4 regions of the Shewanella sp. BC20 genome follow, and region 1 is predicted to be linked to each of the others. Evidence: predicted binding sites of a transcription regulator. Region 1 holds the regulator's gene; each other region holds the start of a gene.
What was found. The regulator sigma-54, encoded in region 1, starts transcription at its own class of promoters, with help from an activator protein. The targets are predictions, from matches to a motif close to GTTGGCACGNNNNTNGNNT.
Positions count from the first base shown of each region.

Region 2: a site for sigma-54 is predicted at 1,643-1,661, ahead of CBX96_RS12295 (TorF family putative porin). Genes of this name have one in related genera too.
Region 3: a site for sigma-54 is predicted at 1,256-1,274, ahead of CBX96_RS00825 (BON domain-containing protein). Genes of this name have one in related genera too.
Region 4: a site for sigma-54 is predicted at 1,447-1,465, ahead of flgF (flagellar basal-body rod protein FlgF). Genes of this name have one in related genera too.

Region 1 covers NZ_NHRI01000015.1:74,059-77,199, reverse strand. The annotation lists gene rapZ (RNase adapter RapZ) at 1-481, opposite strand, end outside; gene ptsN (PTS IIA-like nitrogen regulatory protein PtsN) at 478-921, opposite strand; gene hpf (ribosome hibernation promoting factor) at 924-1,211, opposite strand; gene CBX96_RS15595 (RNA polymerase factor sigma-54) at 1,240-2,715, opposite strand; gene lptB (LPS export ABC transporter ATP-binding protein) at 2,820-3,141, opposite strand, start outside.
Region 2 covers NZ_NHRI01000010.1:180,043-183,183, reverse strand. The annotation lists gene CBX96_RS12310 (hypothetical protein) at 1-172, shown strand, start outside; gene CBX96_RS12305 (response regulator) at 247-1,044, shown strand; gene CBX96_RS12300 (HU family DNA-binding protein) at 1,191-1,463, shown strand; gene CBX96_RS12295 (TorF family putative porin) at 1,754-2,446, shown strand; gene rimK (30S ribosomal protein S6--L-glutamate ligase) at 2,490-3,141, opposite strand, start outside.
Region 3 covers NZ_NHRI01000001.1:190,830-193,970, forward strand. The annotation lists gene CBX96_RS00815 (sigma-54-dependent Fis family transcriptional regulator) at 1-306, opposite strand, end outside; gene CBX96_RS00820 (hypothetical protein) at 560-1,036, shown strand; gene CBX96_RS00825 (BON domain-containing protein) at 1,309-1,857, shown strand; gene CBX96_RS00830 (DUF3224 domain-containing protein) at 2,006-2,422, opposite strand; gene CBX96_RS00835 (hypothetical protein) at 2,547-3,141, opposite strand, start outside.
Region 4 covers NZ_NHRI01000006.1:76,210-79,350, reverse strand. The annotation lists gene flgG (flagellar basal-body rod protein FlgG) at 1-656, opposite strand, end outside; gene flgF (flagellar basal-body rod protein FlgF) at 667-1,410, opposite strand; gene flgE (flagellar hook protein FlgE) at 1,583-2,944, opposite strand; gene flgD (flagellar hook assembly protein FlgD) at 3,007-3,141, opposite strand, start outside.

The DNA.
Region 1 (3,141 bases):
CCAGTTCCTTATCGACACTGCCAAGCAGGATTTGCCGTACTTGGTCGCTGAGTTCATAGATATTCAGATTTGAGGTATCTATGTAGTGATCCATCTGCTGTGACAGGGGCTCGAGCAATTTGCCTTCAAGTTTGATGGCTTCTTGCAGTGATACTCGGCTCTTAGATAAGGGATGTAAGCGCCGAGTCTCGCTGTAGCGCTTTAGCAGTACTTTATCGCTGGAATTTAAGAAGAAGCTGGTAAGTTCAGTGCCCTCTGGCAGGCTTGCGAGCTGTTTGACGAGTACCTTGTCTTGCTCCGGCAGGTTACGCACGTCAACGCTGATGGCGACGAGATCGTTACTGCCCTTGAGCTGTTCGAGTAAGCTGCCAATCAGCGGCAACGGAAGATTATCGACACAATAATAGCCGAGATCTTCAAGCACTCTTAGTGCGACCGATTTGCCTGAGCCTGAGCGCCCTGACACTATGACCAGTTTCATCCAGTGATTACCTGATAGAGTTCCGTTTCATCATGCGTCTTGCGCAATTGCTTCAATATTTGTTTGTCGCTGAGCTTTTCAGCCATGCAGGACAAAGTGCTTAAGTGCTGTTGACATTGGTCAGCAGGCACCAGCAGCGCAAATAAAATGTCGACAGGTTGTTTATCGATAGCATCAAAGGCTATCGGCTCCTCACATTTCACCAATATGGCTATGGGTTGTGTTATATCGGTTAATCGACCATGTGGAATGGCGATGCCGTTACCTATACCTGTGCTCCCCATCTTTTCGCGCGCCACTAGGCTTTCGAAGATCTCTTGAGATGAGAGGGTGGGGTACTGGGCAGCGGCTAAGTCGCTGATAAGTTCCAGTACCTTTTTCTTACTGCCCGGAGTGGCGCAGGTCGTGCATTCCGGCCGCAGTATGGTACGAAGTTCCATTGCTAGTGTTTTGTTAACTTCTCTTTGTGTTTAATAACCTGACGATCAAGCTTGTCGATCAGGACGTCTATGGCAGCATACATATCTGCATGCTCTGAAGTCGCGAAGACTTCACCACCGGTGAGGTTGATTCTCGCTTCGGCAATTTGTTGCATTTTCTCAACATTGAGCACAACGTGCACATTATTGATCTGTTCGAAATGACGTTCAAGTTTTGAAAACTTTTCCTCAACATAAGCCCGTAACGATTCAGTAATCTCGATATGGTGTCCACTCAGGTTTATTTGCATATAAACGTCCTCCGATTTCCACTTTAGGCTATAAACTTTTACGCTGATTGGAAGGGGGAATAAGCATCGCTTCTCGGTACTTCGCAATGGTTCTGCGCGCAACGTTAATTCCCTGTTCTGCCAGAAGCTGTGCCATCTTGCTGTCGCTTAATGGTTTTTTCTGGTTTTCCGCTGCAACCAGTTTCTTAATGAAGGCTCTGATTGCCGTGGATGAGCACTCACCGCCATCATCAGTCCCGACGTGGCTTGAGAAGAAATATTTTAGTTCAAAAAGTCCCTTTGGGGTATGCATGTATTTTTGTGTGGTCACCCGTGAAATGGTGGACTCATGCATCTCTACCGCCTCGGCGATATCGTTCAGGACCATAGGTTTCATGGCTTCTTCACCGTATTCGAAGAAACCCTGTTGATATTGCACTATGCAGTTTGCCACCTTGAGCAGTGTTTCGTTACGGCTTTCAAGGCTTTTGATAAACCACTTGGCTTCTTGCAGATGCCCGCGGATAAATTGGCTATCGGCTTGGCTTTTAGTGCTGCGCGCCATGGCTGCATATTGCTGATTAACATTGATTTTTGGCATGCAATCTGGATTTAACTCGACCACCCAGCGACCGTTTTTCTTCGACACCGATACATCGGGGATGACATATTCTTCATCAACAGGGGTGATGAGCAAACCTGGGCGAGGGTTTAAGGTTTGGATCAGCGCTATGCTGTCCCTTAACTCGTCCTCTTTAAGTTTGGTCTTACGCATCAACAACCTAAAGTCGCGGGTAGCGATCAGATCTAAATGATCTTTGATCAACATTCGGGCGTTTTCGAGGTGTGGGGTATCCGGCGAAAAATGGGAGAGTTGGATAAGCAGACATTCGCTTAAATCCCTTGCGGCGACACCAACGGGATCGAAGTGTTGAATTCGCTTGAGTACGGCTTCGACTTCATCCAGTTCTATCTCAGGATTGCCCATGGCTTCGAGGATATCTTCAGTACTTTGAGTGAGATAACCTTGATCGTCGATGGCATCAATAATCGCGGTGGCAATGGCTAAATCGGTTTCAGAGAAGGGCGTGAGGTTTTTCTGCCATTCTAAATGTTCGTACAGGCCTTCACTAGTTTCCCCTTGGAAGGGCATGTCATCTTCACGGCTGGCACCAGAACCTGAGTTTGGCGAGGCGGTAAAGACTTCATCCCAAGTGGTGTCCATGGGCAGTTCTTCGGGCAGGGATTCTTTGGTCAACGACTCGGCAATGTCCACGGTGGAATTGTCTTGTTCCTGTGGCTGGGCCGTCGTTTCGCTAAAGTCGGTATCGGCGATATCTTGCTTACGTTCGGTAGGCGCGTCGAATTGCTCCTCTTCCAGCTCGAGAAGAGGATTAGAGTCTAAGGCTTGCTGGATCTCTTGCTGCAGTTCCAATGACGACAATTGCAACAGACGAATGGCCTGTTGGAGTTGTGGCGTCATGGTTAACTGTTGACCCAGTTTGAGCTGGAGTGACGCTTTCATGTTACCGCTGATCCCTACGTTATTATTTTGAATTTAGGCCGCTTGTATCATATTGATGGCGCTTATAAGCCAAAATTCAAGGCTAATTGGCTCTGTTTAAGTAACTATAGCCTGAATTGTTCACCTAAGTACACAGCCCTAACTTGCTGATTGTCTAAGATCTCTGCGGGAGTTCCTTCGGCAATCAGGTTTCCGTGACTGACAATGTAGGCATGTTCACAGACGTCTAAGGTCTCGCGCACATTGTGGTCTGTGATCAGTACCCCAAGGCCTCGGCTCTTGAGTTGTTCGATGATTTTCTTGATATCGATAACCGAAATCGGGTCGACACCGGCGAAGGGTTCATCGAGCAGAATAAACTTAGGATTGGCCGCTAAAGCGCGGGCAATTTCGACACGGCGACGTTCACCGCCCGATAACGACATG
Region 2 (3,141 bases), on a different contig from region 1:
CGCGATTATCGCCTATCAAATTACCCCGCAAGACGTCAAAGTGGTGGTTGAAGGCCACAACATCCCTATGTTGCCCTTAGTCTTGAGCATCATCGCCTTATTGTTAGTGCAGTATTGGGTAGCCTTTTCCCGCATCACCCATCATTATTTAACCGCAAAGGTAAAAGCGTAAGCTTGTTTATTGCTAAGCCCTTGTTTCTAGCCTAAGTTAACGGCTCCCTAAAAGACCTGATAAAGCCAGCCATTATGACTCATTTATCGCCTAGCGAACTCTCGATTCTCATTGTTGAGCCATCGGAAACCCAGCGCCGCATTATCATCAAGCGTTTACAGCAAGAAGGCATTATCAGCATTCAAAATGCCGCAAGTTTGACCCAAGCAAGGGAGTTGATTGCCCGCCACAAGCCGGATCTCATCGCCAGTGCCATGTATTTTGAAGATGGTACCGCGACCGAGTTTTTAAGCTACCTACGCACCAACAGTGAATACAAAGACATTCAATTTATGTTGGTTTCGAGCGAATGCCGCCGCGAGCAATTGGAGATTTTCCGTCAGTCTGGCGTGGTCGCGATTCTGCCAAAGCCCTTTAATGCCGAACACTTAGGCAAGGCGTTGAATGCAACTATCGATTTACTCAGCCATGATGAGCTCGACCTCAGCCACTTCGATGTGCATGACGTGCGTGTGCTCGTGGTTGATGACAGCCGCATGGCCCGCAATGTGATTAAACGTACCATTGGCAACCTTGGGATCAAGCAGATCACCGAAGCGGAAGACGGCGCTCAAGCCATTGAGTTAATGCGTAATAATATGTTTGACCTGATCATTACCGATTACAATATGCCCAGTGTCGATGGTCTGGCACTCACCCAATTTATCCGTAATGAAAGCCAGCAATCCCATGTGCCTATCCTCATGGTGTCTTCCGAGGCAAATGATGCTCACTTGAGCAATGTCTCTCAGGCGGGTGTCAATGCCCTGTGCGATAAACCCTTCGAACCCAAATTGGTGAAGCAGCTCTTATATCAACTGCTCGAAGAATAAAACCTAAGTCACGAATGGGGTAAATATTCTGCATTTTTGTTACTTATAGGACACAAGCCCGTAGCAAAGGGCTTTCCAATGCCCAAACCTTGTGGCATGTTAGGCACGCTGACTTAATAAATCTACGGAAAGAAGAGACAATAAAGATGAACAAAACTGAACTTATTGCCAAGATTGCAGAAAATGCCGATATCACTAAAGCTGAAGCAGCACGTGCATTGAAATCTTTCGAAGCAGCTATTACTGAATCAATGAAAAACGGTGACAAGATCTCTATCGTTGGATTTGGCTCTTTTGAAACCTCCACTCGCGCAGCTCGTACTGGCCGTAACCCACAGACAGGTAAAGAAATTCAGATCGCTGAAGCCACTGTGCCTAAGTTTAAAGCGGGTAAAACCTTGCGTGATAGTGTGAACTAATTCGCTCGACATTGATTATATAAAACGCCTCCTCTGTGAGGCGTTTTTTTTGCTCTCAAAAAAGCATGAAAGATGATTTTTTGCACAAACACAGTGCGTCAACCGCTCCATTTTTGAGCGTTTTAAAACATTTTATTAACACGCGTTGTGTAACCAATTGTTTTTAATGATGTTCAAATAATGGCATGTGATTAGCAATTCCCTTATCAGAAAAAACCATGATGCACCAATGTCACCCACTCTGTGGTGACATGAGTGAATCGATAAATAAGTCAATCGAGGGGATGAGAATGAGAAAATCACTGTACAGCGTTTTGGCATTATCGACGGGATTGTTATTAACGACCAACGCCTTTGCGGCGGTGTCCGGCAATATTGGCGGCACCTCAAACTATCTATGGCGCGGGGTCACTCAAACCAATGATGCGGTCGCTATTCAAGGAGGCATTGACTATAGCCATGACTCCGGATTCTATGCCGGCACTTGGGCCTCAAATGTCGACTTTGGCGACGATACCAGCTATGAGTTGGATCTCTACGCAGGCTACGGCGGCAACATCACCGAAGACCTCAGCTACGATATTGGCTACCTCTACTACGCTTACCCCGATGCCGAAGGCAGCATCGATTTTGGTGAACTGCACGGTGCCATCACCTGGAAATGGTTTGAACTCAGTTATTCCCACGTGATCAACGCCGGTGATGATGTCGCGGCTGAGCCATTAGATAACAAAGATATGAGTTATCTTGCGGCCACTGCGTCTTTCCCACTGACGGATAAACTGAGCCTGTCATTGCACTACGGCTATTCCAGTGGCGATGTGGTTGAATCTTGGTTCGATGAGGATAACTACGCAGATTACAACGTCACACTCAGTGCCGATACCAGCATGGGCACAGTCTCATTTATGGTGTCGGATACCGATCTGCAGGGTGATGACGCCAAGGTTGTTTTAGGTTATTCCTACGGATTTGATTTATAAAATTAAACGCTAAAAAAACGCCGCGATTATCGCGGCGTTTTTGTTAGGCTATCACGGCGCGATTCGATTTACGCGCTAATACCATCTTCTCAATATATTCCACGATAGGCTCAGTCACCGAAATCCCCGTGGTCTGCTCGATGCCTTCAATACCGGGCGCCGAGTTCACCTCTAGGATCAAGGGGCCGCGATTCGAACGTAAAATATCAACCCCCGCCACCACTAATCCCATGGCTTTCACAGCGGCAACCGCCATCTTGCGCTCTTCGGGCGTAATTTTTACTTTCTCGCCGCAGCCGCCTAAGTGCAGGTTAGAGCGAAAATCCCCTTCGGGCCCTTGGCGCTTCATCGAAGCCACCACTTTATCGCCGACCACAAAACAGCGAATATCGCTGCCGTTGGACTCCTGAATATATTCCTGCACCATAATATTGGCTTTCAGCCCTAAAAAGGCTTCAATCACGCTCTCGGCGGCGGTTTTAGTTTCGGCTAACACCACGCCAATCCCTTGGGTGCCTTCCAACAACTTAATCACTAAAGGGGCACCGCCCACCATGTTAATCAAGTCGGGAATATCATTGGGTTTATTGGCAAATCCCGTCACTGGCATGCCGATACCTTTGCGGGAAAGCAATTGCAGCGCGCGTAACTTGTCCCGTGAACGTGCGATTGAAATCGAGTCGTTGGCGGCAAAT
Region 3 (3,141 bases), on a different contig from region 1:
ACGGAAATGGTAGCCCGCGTATTTGGATAAGAGTTTATCGAGATGAGGATTCGGTAGGCCATCGGAGAGGAAAATAAACTCCACATCCGCAATGGCGCTGGACTCGAGTAAGGCTAGGTAATCTTCACGGCTTAGACGGGGCAGCTCAATGATCGCCACATCGATACGATTTGCCTCCAGCTGACTAATCCAAGATACATCATCGGTACTGCGTAGCTTGTTGTAGGTCTGCGCGCCCTCGAGCTGTACTAATGCCTGCTCGGTCTCGAAGTCCTGTAGATGATAGAAAAGCGTTGGTCGGATCATCTTGTGCCACTCCCTGTGAATGAAGCACCACTGTATGCCAGCCGTGAAATTTTAACAATCTCAACGGTAAGAGTTGCCGATAATAAGCGAGGCACTGGCGACAATGGATAAATATCATCAGTTAAATCAAGACATTAACTTATCATTAAAAAGTGAACGAAATATGCATAGAAGCTGAATGAAACTGAAATTTCCATAAAATGTTGGGCAATCCGTGTCGGCGGAGCAGCCCAAACTACCACAGGAGGTCGTTATGAAGTCTAATGTTGCGCAACATCAGACCGAGTTGAGCGCCGATATTAAGCTGGTTAATGAGTTAATCGAGCTGACCCAAACCGGCGTGGATTTTTATACTCGGGCCAATACCACTGTCGATGACTACAGCCTAAAACGCATTTTTATTGCCCAAATCAAGACGTATCAAGGGATGCTGGCGCGATTTAAGCAATTGCTCACCCAAACATTACAACAAATGGGCCCGCACATAGGCCCGCACTCAGTGCCGTCGTCGCAGACTCGGCCCTATGCCGATGTCGATGCTTTACTTATTAAACAGCAACTCGCCGATGCCCTCGCCGTGCTCTGCGAGCTTGAGCGTCAGCGCCTTAATCACCTCAAACAGCTAATTAAAAAGGCCAATCACCCAAGGTTAATCAGCCAACTGGCCGAGGATATTGCCTGGCTACAAATCCATCTAGATACCTTACACCTGCGTAGCCAAGCCCTGTAAGGCGGCAATGCCATCCAATAACGCGGCCAACTGAGCCGCGTTTTTGTTGCCTGCGATCTATTTGAGCTTAACGCCTATCCCATTTAAGCCAAAAAGCTTAATTACCCTCGGTAATATTTACATTTTGTCGGTAAAAAGCGCCGATTTGCCGATTAAGCCAAACATCTAAAACTGGTAACCCTTCCAATTAATCACATTAAAAATCAGTAGGATAAAAACATTGGCACGATTCACGCTTTAGTATCTTCGAGATAACAACGGAGGATATCATTATGAAAAACACGACAACTTTAGCCTTAACCACCTTACTTGTCGGTTCTATCAGTTTAAATGTGGCCGCCGCACAGGATTGGAAAGACGATGCCAAAGATGCTTGGCTAGATGGCAAGGCCGAAACGACTTTGTTGCTCAATACTAACCTCAACTCCTTTGACATTATGACCGACGTGAAAAACGGCCATGTCACCTTAACCGGTCAAGTGGAGAGCAGTGTCGATAAGGCGCTCGCCGCTGAGCTCATCAAAAGCTTAGATGGTGTAAAAGGAGTCGATAACAAGTTAACCGTGATGAAAGAAGACGAAGGCACCAATGAGGTGGTGAAGACCTTAACCGACTCTAAGGTCGCAACGGTCGTAAAAACCCGTCTGTTGTTCTCGACCGACGTATCGGGCACCCAAATTAACGTCGATGTTGCCGATGGCGTAGTGACCTTACAGGGTGAAGTGGTTAGCGATGCCGAGCGTCAATTAGCCCTGACCATTGCTAAAAATACCGATGATGTGAAAAAGGTCATCGATAAAATCAAAGTCAAAACCTCATAATGGTCCTGACATTCCGCCCTTGCTAATTCAGCTCTTGATAACTCAGCTGTTGGTAACTCAGCTGTTGGTATTAGTCACTCGGGCAAAAACCACAAAACCAGCTTCGGCTGGTTTTGTTTTATCGGCGCGATGTTATATTCATCATGCCTTAGGCTTCGGCTTCCTGTTCGAGGCAGAAGCTAAATTCATAAAAATGTTGGCCATTTTCGATGCTTATCGCCATAGTGCCATATAACCCAACGAGTTCACCTGCGCCAGAATGGGGGACAACCTCAAGGTGTAAACGGTTTTGCCCATCGGTCATAATGCCAAAATGTTGCAGCACAAAACTGCCCTGTCTACCGCACAGTTTACCTACGACTTGCTCTATCGCCACGTAACCTGCCGAGCCTTTTACCGCCGTCATGGCACTGAGCATTTCGCCTTGGCTGCGGGCTTCAAGCTCACCATAAAAGCTTTTATCTAAGGTCATTCTGCCCAAGTTCATGCCGCCCACACCTGTGGCATAGGCACTCTCGGGATTGAGCTTAACATCAAATTTGCCCGTGACTTTGGTCATTTCCATGACTCGCTCCTTGTTTTAATTTTATGCTTTATGCCAAAACCTTAGCTTTCCCAGCCGCTAGGTGAAATAAATACCTCAGCCGTAGCTGAGGTAAAATTAACTTAGCATAAGCCCAGATATAAACCTAATGCAGTGCTTTGATTTCCGATTCACTCACACCGACCTCAAGGGTTTTCGCCACCTTAGGCTCCTCTGCCATAGGTTGGCCTGCCGCCCTGTCGCGGTAGGTAATGGCGACTTTATATGGCGCCTCAAAGGGATACACGGGCTCGATATTATCGACTTCGATACGATCGCCAATAAACACACTGCCTAAGTGCACTAATCGATTTTGAGCATAATCTAAGCTAAACAAGCCAAGGTACCAAAATACCCCCGAACCTTGGTTCGTGACGATATAAGGCGCCACAAAGGGCATGGTTTGCTGCTTAGGATCGTCCTGTAATGGCGCATCACTTTGGGTATCAGGCTCTAATGCTGGGTCAAAATTAAGCGGCGTAATCCGCATATAATCCAGCAATACCCGCCCCTTTTCATTACCTTGTTGATAATCCCCCAGCGCAAATTCCGTTTGCTTGATCTTAATAAAGTGCGTCAATACCACTGGCAGTTGGCTATCGGGCAGCTTTACTTCAAAGGGATTGGCCGTATTCAAACTAAAGAGTTTCAGCATCACCTCGGAGGCATTCGCCACCGGTTTGACCTCACTTGGCACCACA
Region 4 (3,141 bases), on a different contig from region 1:
GCGCCTTGACGAATCGCCCCCATACCATCGAGTGATGCAGTGCCTTGGATAGGCGTACCACTGGCACCAGTTTCGGTGTATAGGTTTTGTCCCATAGGATCTAAACCCGATGGGTTAATAAAATCGGACATGCTGAGCTGCCCCACGACTTGGTTTTCCGCCGTGCCCGGTGTTTTCACCGAGACTTCCCCTTCGGCAGACACGGTAATGCTGGTCGCATCATCGGGAATCGTGATTGCAGGTTGCAGTACGTAACCCGAACCTGGCGTTACAATTTGCCCAGTATCATCTAAGGTAAATTGACCATTACGGGTATAGGCTGTGGTGCCATCGGGTAGCTGTACTTCGAAAAAGCCAGGGCCTTCAATCATCAGATCGAGTGAGTTATCCGTGGTCAACATATTGCCTTGGGTAAACATTTTTTGAGTGGCCACCACTTTGGTACCCGCACCAATATTTAACCCATTGGGTAACTTAGTGTTTGAGGCACTAATGCCCCCCGCTTGGTTAACGGTTTGATAGAGTAAGTCTTCAAAGACTGCGCGGCTCTTTTTGTAGCCGACGGTGCTGGCGTTCGCGACGTTGTTTGAAATCACCGCAATATCGGTTTGCTGTGCGTCTAAGCCAGTTTTACTAATCCATAACGCTGGATGCATAATTTATCTCCTAACTAATCCGCATTAATGAAGATGAAGCGCGGTCATTTTCTTCCGCGGTTTTCATCATCTTCACTTGCAATTCAAATTGTCGCTGTAGGTCGATTAAGGACACCATCTCATCCACTGGATTGACGTTACTGCCCTCTACAGCCCCACTCTCAACAAACACGTTTGGATCGGTTGGCGCCGGATTACCCGATACCAAACGGAACAGTCCATCCTCACCGCGCATCATTTGTGCGTTGCCAGGATTAACCAGCTTTAATCGCCCTACCTCTTCAACCACTTCCGTTGTCGCGCCCTGAGGACGTACCGAGATAATGCCATCCTGTGAGATGGTGACTTTTTCAATCGGCAGCGGTAACACAATCGGTCCCGCATCACCCATCACAGGATTACCTCGGTCGTTATGCAATAGCCCTGTCGAGTCAAAACTGAGACTCCCTGAACGGGTATAGGCCTCACTGCCATCCTTTGCCTGAACAGCGAACCAACCATCACCTTTAATGGCAACGTCAAGATCCCGCCCAGTGGTTTTGATGGGGCCAGCTTGAAAATTGGCGGAGGGTGTTTCCACCATGGCAAAAACCCTCGATGGCAATCCTTCACCAAAGGCTTGCATCGATCTGGCTTGCGCCATGTCCGACTTAAATCCATCGGTATTGGCGTTAGCTAAGTTGTTGGCACGCAATGCCAACTCATTCATGTTTTGCTTAGCTCCGCTCATGGATATGTAGAGGAATTTGTCCACAGACTGCTCCGTCAAATTTTCAACCTGACAATAGCAAAGCAAGCATCATGCCAATAAAAATCGTGGCTAATTTACTGATAAATTGGGAGAAGATTATGAGGAAATGGCAACAACGCCAAAAGAGGCTAAGTGTTGCCGCCATCGGCAACACTTAGAGAAGGAGTGAATCAGCTTAACGAATTTGCAGTACAGTTTGTTGCAGAGTGTTGTTCACTTCGAGGGTACGTGAGTTAGCCTGGAAGTTACGTTGCGCCGAAATCAAATCCACCAGCTCAGTCGTTAAGTCAATGTTGGACTGCTCTAATGCCGAAGAACTGATGCTACCGAAGGTACCACTGTTGGGTTCACCCGCGAGCGCTGGACCCGACTCAAGGCTGGCTTTCCATGAGGTGTTACCCACTTGAGTTAAACCTTGCTCGTTGGCAAAACGAACTAAAGCAACACGAGCTAATGCCACGGTTGAACCGTTAGAGTAGCTGGCGGTGATCAAACCATCTTCACCGATTTCGACGTTGGTTAAACGCCCAACAGTCGTACCGTCCTGCGTTAATTCGGTTGCCGCAAATGGAGCCGAAAACTGAGTTGGCGCATTGAACTTAATAGTTACAGCTTGAGTACCATCGGCACCAGGGCCTAACACGCCCGCACCAGCAACCCCTAAGGGTTCTGTAGCTATGACAGCAGGGTCGCTACCAGTATAAACACCCACTTCGTTAAATTTTAATACCGAACCTTTCCAACCGCCTGTGGTTTGGGCTGTTGCAGGTGTATCTGGCGTACCATCACCATTGGTATCCGTTTGATAAGTCCCTGCGGGGCCAGACACATCCACTTGCTTACCATCAATTGCGTAGTAGGCAACCCAGTTGTTTTCACCATTATAAGAGCCATTCGTTGGCTTCACGAAATAGGTGGTCATAATATGTGGCTCACCGAGGGAGTCATAAATCGTCAGAGAGGTCACACTGTTATAGGTTTTGGAATCCAACGGGTCAAAAGCTGCAGGATCCAGAGCACTTTGCTTAGAATTTAAGTTCATCTGCATTGTGATGTTATCAGTCTTAACTGGACTACCGGCTGTATCAGGAATTTGCACAGGTTTTGCCGTCGTTAAACTGACCGATGTTGAGTTACCGTCTTTATCAACTGGGAAGGTTTGCAGGTAATTACCTGCAGAATCAACCATATAATTATTTTTATCGACTTTGAATGCACCTGCGCGGGTAAACTGATGGTCTAAAGTGCCTATTTCCGATGAGGTTACAAAGAAACCACCTCCTTTAATCGCTAAATCCAAGGAGTTATTGGTCAGCTGCAAACTACCTTGGTGGAATTGCTGCGCCACTTGGCTCGTTGCCACACCACCACCGACGGCGGTTTTAGAGTTAGAGAAAATTGAATTAGCGTAAACATCCGCAAATTCAGCACGCGATTCTTTAAAGCCAATGGTGTTAGCATTCGCGATGTTGTTCGCGGTAGTGTTTAAGTCTTTCTGTGCAGCAGAAATGCCACTCAATGCAATGTTAAACGACATAATTCACCTCTACATTTCACTCAATTCAATTAAGGACCCGAGTCCAACTCAATACTGACAAATTAGGTTTCTGATACCGCAAGTACATCAGAGAGCTTAATACCTGCACCACCGCGAAGATTCAGAATCGCCCCAGTGCTTGCTGTGCCCAAAGAAACACTGGTCACGTGGGCATAGGTCGAAACGGCAAGCTCTTG